One region of the Bombilactobacillus folatiphilus genome, then DNA from elsewhere that is predicted to be linked to it. Evidence: riboswitches for the same ligand, from Rfam matches in the RefSeq annotation. Region 1 holds a riboswitch; the other holds the start of a gene.
What was found. A riboswitch is a leader RNA that binds a small molecule or an ion and turns the genes downstream of it on or off. The one in region 1 is predicted to bind thiamine pyrophosphate.
Positions count from the first base shown of each region.

Region 2: it holds a riboswitch for thiamine pyrophosphate, as region 1 does, so the genes downstream of both, thiT (energy-coupled thiamine transporter ThiT) here and cytX (putative hydroxymethylpyrimidine transporter CytX) in region 1, are expected to answer to the same signal.

Region 1 is NZ_CP093366.1:1,040,796-1,044,222, forward strand. Features, by position in the region: gene MOO45_RS05305 (NAD(P)H-dependent oxidoreductase) at 1-105, opposite strand, end outside; gene MOO45_RS05310 (CsbD family protein) at 170-367, opposite strand; gene cytX (putative hydroxymethylpyrimidine transporter CytX) at 456-1,637, opposite strand; TPP riboswitch at 1,742-1,840, opposite strand; gene MOO45_RS05320 (putative polysaccharide biosynthesis protein) at 1,969-3,427, opposite strand, start outside.
Region 2 is NZ_CP093366.1:91,443-94,869, forward strand. Features, by position in the region: gene MOO45_RS00420 (MDR family MFS transporter) at 1-18, shown strand, start outside; gene MOO45_RS00425 (DUF4811 domain-containing protein) at 21-758, shown strand; TPP riboswitch at 922-1,018, shown strand; gene thiT (energy-coupled thiamine transporter ThiT) at 1,064-1,636, shown strand; gene MOO45_RS00435 (lipoate--protein ligase) at 1,709-2,722, shown strand; gene MOO45_RS00440 (lipoate--protein ligase) at 2,751-3,427, shown strand, end outside.

The DNA.
Region 1 (3,427 bases):
CGCTAATAGAGCACCCTGTTTTAAAAATTGTTGGGTAGAGGAATTGTTTAACTGCGGATGAGCCACGATAACTAAGGTTTTAATACGTAAAATCTCCTTTTTCAAAAGAAAATGACTGCTGTTTCCGAAACATCAGTCACCCAATCGGTAATAGTTTTATTTTACCGCATTAATCCCTTTTATGTTTATCAATTTCTTGATTCATTTTATCTGCAACATCATCTTTAACCTCATTAAATTTATCTTTGGCCTTTCCGAAAGCCTCTTGAGTTTTACCTTTTAACTCTTTAGAATCATCACCCATCGCTTTGCCCAAGCCTTTATTAATTTTTCCCTTTAATTGATCTTTTTTACTATCATTACTCATCAAGATCCCCCCCAATTAATTTAACTCATTATAAGTGGAGCTCTTAATCAGGTAAAGAAAAATGCTTATCAGTCTAAACTTTATGTCCTTACTGCAGTGAATAAGTCTTTGTAAATATCGATGTTACATACACACCTAAACTTAACACTAACAATAATAAAAAAGTTGTTCCTAATATAAAATCTAACCGCTGCAAACCATAGTAAGCTAAACTTCCTACCAGCCACCAAACAAAATTCCAAACGCGAGCTAGTCTTTTTTTCAAAACGAAGATACTGATGAACAAAATTGCAAATAACGGTGTAAAAACAGCTCCAATTAACGAGAGAAAATTTTCATAGAAATGCATTGATACCCCTATTGCTAAGACAAAACCGATGACCATGACTAACAAACTTAAAGTTTTGGCTGTTAATCTTGGGAATAAAATCTGTAAACTCTGCACTGCTGAATAAGCATCCATAAAAGTAGTTGTCACAGTTGAAAAAATAATAATAAATAACGCCACCAAACCCAGATTTGTTTGTAACAAAGTTAGCATCAAATCTTTTTGTCCAGTTTTCAAAACAATAAGTAAACCAACTGCAAACATACTACAACCACCTAAGAAATAACCACAAATGCTTGCTAAACTGACCTTTTGTGGATAACGTTCATTTTGCGTAGAATCACCAATAACTGGTAACCAAGACAAACACATTGTGACACTTAATTCAACGGCTGCGCCAAAACTAATTTTTCCTAACTTTACAGGATTAACTAGCTGGTGAGATGTAGTCATAATTGAGCCAATCAACAATAAAATCCCTAAAGCTAATAAAATAACAACCCGATTATTAATTTTAAACAGCCATTCATGATCCATTAACAACCACAAGCTGATCAAAATCGTCACAATAATAGTCATCGTCAAAATTGATTTAAAATGAAACAAATATCCAGAAACTTCATTCATAGCAATTTGCGCATTAACAATCATTACCGCTGTCCAGCCGATTAATTGAATAGCGTTTAACAATGAGAATAATTTGACACCGACTTGACCAAAAGTTAATTCTGTGACACCAATTGCTGAACGATGCTTTCGGCCTGACATATAAGCTGCTGGCAATAAAAATAATCCACATCCAATTATATGACCGAGAATAATTGACCACAGCCCCTGTTTCCATCCTAAAGGTGCTACCAACATTCCCGTTAAGATTTCTGCAATTGAAATTGCGACACCAAACCACAATAAAAACATATTTCTACCTTTTGTCTCATACATGATTACATCCTCCCAAAATTTATCACGGCTGATCAGATGTTATCCCTCTAAAAACCTAAAAACAAAAAGACCCTTCATCGCTGAGGACAAAAGAGTCTTTACTTTGACGATATGAGCCACTTTCCTTCGCGAGTCTTGACTTCACAGGTTCAAAGGGATTAGATTATTCTATCTCAGCCTAACAGGCACCCCTAGTGTCTTCTTCAATAATTTAAGCATACTAGTTATCTAATTTTTAGCAAGCGCTATTATTCTTAAAAATCAAAAAACACTTTTACATTATGAATGTTTTAATTAATCATAATGAAAAGTGTTTTAGCCGACCATATAATTATTTAATCCGCAATTTATTGCGCAATAACCTTAAGCGGTGACCCAAAATTTTCTCACCTAAGCGAGTTTTTAAAATTAAATAACCATAAATCAAAATACCTAGCACAACCTCTATTATCAACAAAATAATTGCCCACAAACGTCCTGTACTGGCAAAAGAATTATACGCAATGAAATCAAAAACTAAGATAGCGCACAACATCAAAACTGAAATCATAAAAATTCCGCAGGTACGATTGACGCTCTGTTGTAACCGAAAAGCAAACCGTTTTTTCAAAAATCGAAGCATCAACCAGCAGGTAACCGCCATCCCTATAACTGTTGCCAATAACGGACCAAAAACACTAAAAATTAAAATGCATGGATATTGCACCAACATTTTAACTACAAAACCAACCAAGAAATATTTAATCGCCATCTTATTTTGGTAGAGCCCTTGTAGCACCGCTGATAATACCGTAAACAAACCCAAAAAGATTGCAACAATTGAACTAAACTGTAACAAATACACGCCAAGTTGATTATAACGATAAAATAAAATATATAATGGCTTAGCTACGGCATACATTCCAAAAGCAGCAGGAATCATAATCAAAAAAAACAATTGTAAAATATTGGCAATTTGTTCTTGAATTTCCGCTTGATTGTCACGTGAATAAGCCGACGACAACAACGGAATTGCTGTCACTGCCATTGCAGTAGATAACGAAACCACAATCATGATTAATTTATTAGCGTTAAATGCAAATAAGGCATACATAGAATTCAAAGCATTTTGACTCAAATGCTGAAAAGAAGCCATCATTGTATTAAACGTTGATTGATCAAACAACTGAAATAAGACAATTCCTGAATCTAGGACAATAAACGGAACGGCTTGGTGCATGATTTCCGTAAAAAAATTCTTATTGCTGACATCAAGCTCATGCTTACTATTACGCGATAATTTGTGTAAATGTGGCAATTGTTTAACAAAATAAAAGACCAAAATTCCTAAACCAAAAACTGCCCCAATAAAAGCAGCAAAAGTTGACTGCGTTACTGCACTTACATAACTACCTTTTTGAACCTGCATAATAAAATAAGTCGCTGCCAACATATAAATAACACGTGCTACTTGTTCAATAAATTGTGAAATGGCCGAAGGTGCCATTTGGGCATAACCTTGAAAATAGCCTCGCATCAAGCTCATTAAAGGAATTACCAACAAAGCAATCGCCAAAGCTCGCAAAACAGGAATCGCGTGCACACTGCCTCCAGCAAACCATTGAGCCAAAAATGGTGCCCCAAAATACATGACCGCAGCACTAATAATGCCCATCCAAGTCATGATTTTTAAACCCTGTTTAAAAAGCTGATTACCTGCTGAATATTCGTTTAACGCATTATAATGGGCAATTTGCTTAGAAATGGCCCCTGGAATGCCGGCTGTTGAAATAATCAAAAAGAGACTATAA
Region 2 (3,427 bases), 670 kb from region 1:
CAAAAGGACGGTGAGTAAGTATGATTTTAGTAATTTTAATTCTCGGCGCACTTGCCACCTTTATTAGTTTTGTTTATTTGCGCAAACCAATTATTCGCGCTACTGCGACGATTTTGTCGTTATTGATTCTCGGGTTATCCTTACTCTTTTTAGTTTTGAATGATTATAATCATTACGGCATGCATCAAGTTAGTGAAAGTAAAACAACGCGGATTTATCCTGCTAAGTCGGCTAATGGCATGAACTTGATGTTGTACAAAACGGTTGGCAGCAACGGTAAAGAAACAGTGCAAGTTTATAAAACTGATCCTAATCAGAAAAAGCCTGTGCATTCGCAAGTTAATGAAGAAACGATTTCCAATAATCATATTAAAGCTACAACGAAGAAGCATGGTTCGTTGAAAGCAACGACTACACGTTGGCGCTTTGATTCGAATGCGGCCAAGATTTGGTTTGGTGTTTCCGGCATGGATGGTAAGCTCGTTAAACGGGTGAATACGTTCTATGTGCCAAATAATTGGTTGCACTTGTCCATGAGTCAAGTTAAGCAATTATCCAAAAAAATGAAGCAAATGAAGACGCCTGCTGGGCAAGCGCAAGTTAAGGCGCAAGCTCAAGATTATGTGAAACAAAAATTAGCTGCGGATATGAAAAAAGATCCAAGTTTAGCTACTAATAAGGTTAAATTAACAGCTTTGACAAAGCAGTATGGTCAAGAATTTCAATTACAATTAATTAAAAAAGCAGTTGCAAAATAATTAATGGAATAAAATAAAAGACTTGTAAACTTTTGGATGAAAGTTTGCAGGTCTTTTTTGATGCTTAAAATTGTAGTTTAATTAAAAATTGGTTCAGACGGATTATCCCAAAAGACTTGTATAAAGGACTCTTTTAAATTACACTGAAACTAATTAAATAATTGTCATCGCAAAGGGGAGCTATTAGCTGAGAGTGATTGAGTTCAGACCCTTGGAACCTGTTTGTTAGTGCAAGCGTAGGGATTGTGATGAGTGCAGATAAAGCACTCTCTTTGCGTGGCAGAAAGCAAAGGAGTGCTTTTTTGATGAAGAAAAATAGTTTGCAGTCGATTACTGAAGGTGCAATCATTGTTGCTTTAGCGATGGTTTTGTCCTATATTCCGCATAGTGTGGGGATTTCATCCATTGAAGTTTTGTATGGAGTGGTGCCGCTATTTTTATATTCATGGCGCCGTGGTTTCAAAGCTGGCGTTATTGCGGGTATTGCATGGGGTTTATTGGATTTGATTTTGCGGGGACTCAGCAGCGGTTCGGTGTTAAACGCGTGGCAGGGAATTTTGGAATATCCGGTAGCGTTTGGTTTGTTGGGTTTGGCCGGTATTTGGTCCAAAGCGATCAAAACGAAACTGGACGAGCATTTGTCGATTGGCAGTTTGGTGATCATTAGTAGTTTGGTCGCTTTATTTGGCAAATATTTGATTCATTTTTTTGCAGGGGTATTGGTCTGGGGTTCCTACGCGCCCAAGGCGTTTAATCCGTGGACTTGGTCATTATTGGTGAATGGCGGCAGTGCGATTGTCACCTTGGTTTTTGTCATAATTATTATGCTACTTTTGAAACGCGTACTACCCAAAATTATTAATTGGCGCTTAAAATGATGGTGGTTAAATTCACCATTTTTTATTATAATATTTTTGGAAACGTTTCAAAATAGAAAGGTGGCTTTTAATGTGTACTATGTTGTAATGCAATCGCATGATATCCGTGATAATTTGGCGACAGAACAGTATCTAATGAATAATAAAAACTTTGATGAACCGCTGGTTCTCTTTTATATTGAAGGACCGTGCATTATTGTCGGACGCAATCAAAATACGTTGGAAGAATTAAATAATGATTATGTGCGCGAACATCAAATTACTGTGACGCGACGATTATCCGGGGGTGGTGCCGTCTATCAAGATTTGGGTAATCTTTGTTTTAGCTTTGTGGTGGATGCCCAAGATGAAGAGTTTGGCAATTTCAAAAAGATCACCCAACCGATTGTAGATGCATTACATCGTTTAGGAGCTACGGGCGCTGAGGTTTCAGGGCGCAATGATATTTTGATTGATGGTAAGAAGTTTTCGGGCAATGCAATGTACACCAAGAATGGCAAGACATTCTCGCATGGTACTTTGTCTTATAATGTGGATTTAGATGTTTTGACTAAAGCCTTGCATGTGCAAAAAGATAAAATTGCGTCGAAGGGGATTAAATCAATTCGCAGTCGCGTCACGAATATTCGACCTTATTTGGATCAACAATATCAGCAATTAACGACCGAACAGTTTCGGGACGTTTTGTTGTTGAGTTTATTTCAAGCTAATGATTTATCCCAGATTAAAGATCATGAATACCACATCACTGCTGAAGATCAAAAAGCGATTGAGCAGTTAAAACAAGATATTTATTACAATTGGGATTGGGTTTATGGTAAATCGCCCGAATTCACGGTGAAAAATCGCAAACATTTTGATATGGGAACGATTGACGCCCGCTTTTTAATTGAACATGGCAAAATTGCTCAAGCCAAATTTTATGGTGATTTCTTTGGGACGCAAAATGTTGGAGAATTAGAGCAGCAATTACAAGGTACGATTTATGATTACGATCACTTAGCACAAAAACTGCAGGCTATGGATTTGAATCAGTATTTTACAGGTGTACGGGCAGAGGATTTGATTGAATTGGTGACACCATAGAAAAAAATGTTGAAAGGGAGTGGGTTGTTTGTATTATTTTTGTATGCCTGAACGTGATATTCGGATTAATTTGGCGACAGAACAGTATTTAATGAACAACAAAGATTTTGATGAGCCGCTGGTTTTGTTTTATATTCAAAAACCTTGCATCATCGTCGGACGTAATCAGAATACTTTGGAAGAGCTGAATTTGGATTATGTCAAGAAACATCAGATTACTGTGACGCGACGCGTTTCTGGTGGCGGTGCCGTTTATGATGATTTAGGTAATGTGTCGTTTAGTTTTGTGATCAACGCCCAAGATGAGCGCTTTGGCGATTTTAAGAAAATGACGCAGCCGATTGTGGAAGCACTACACCGAATGGGGGCCACAGGGGCGGCAGTTTCAGGGCGCAATGATATTTTAATTGACGGTAAAAAGTTCTCGGGCAACGCGATGTATACCAAAAATGGTAAAACTTTTTCTCATGGAACTTTGACCTATGATGTGAATTTGGACGTTTTGAGCCAAGCTTTAAAAGTTGCGCCAGATAAAATTGCGTCGAAAGGGATTAAATCAATTCGCAGTCGGGTGACCAATCTTAAACCATATTTAGCGCCGCAATATCAAAATTTAACGATTGATGAATTTCGTGATGCGCTGCTGTTGAGTCTATTTGAAGCTCAGGATTTGGCAGAGATCAAAGATAAGGAATATCACCTGAC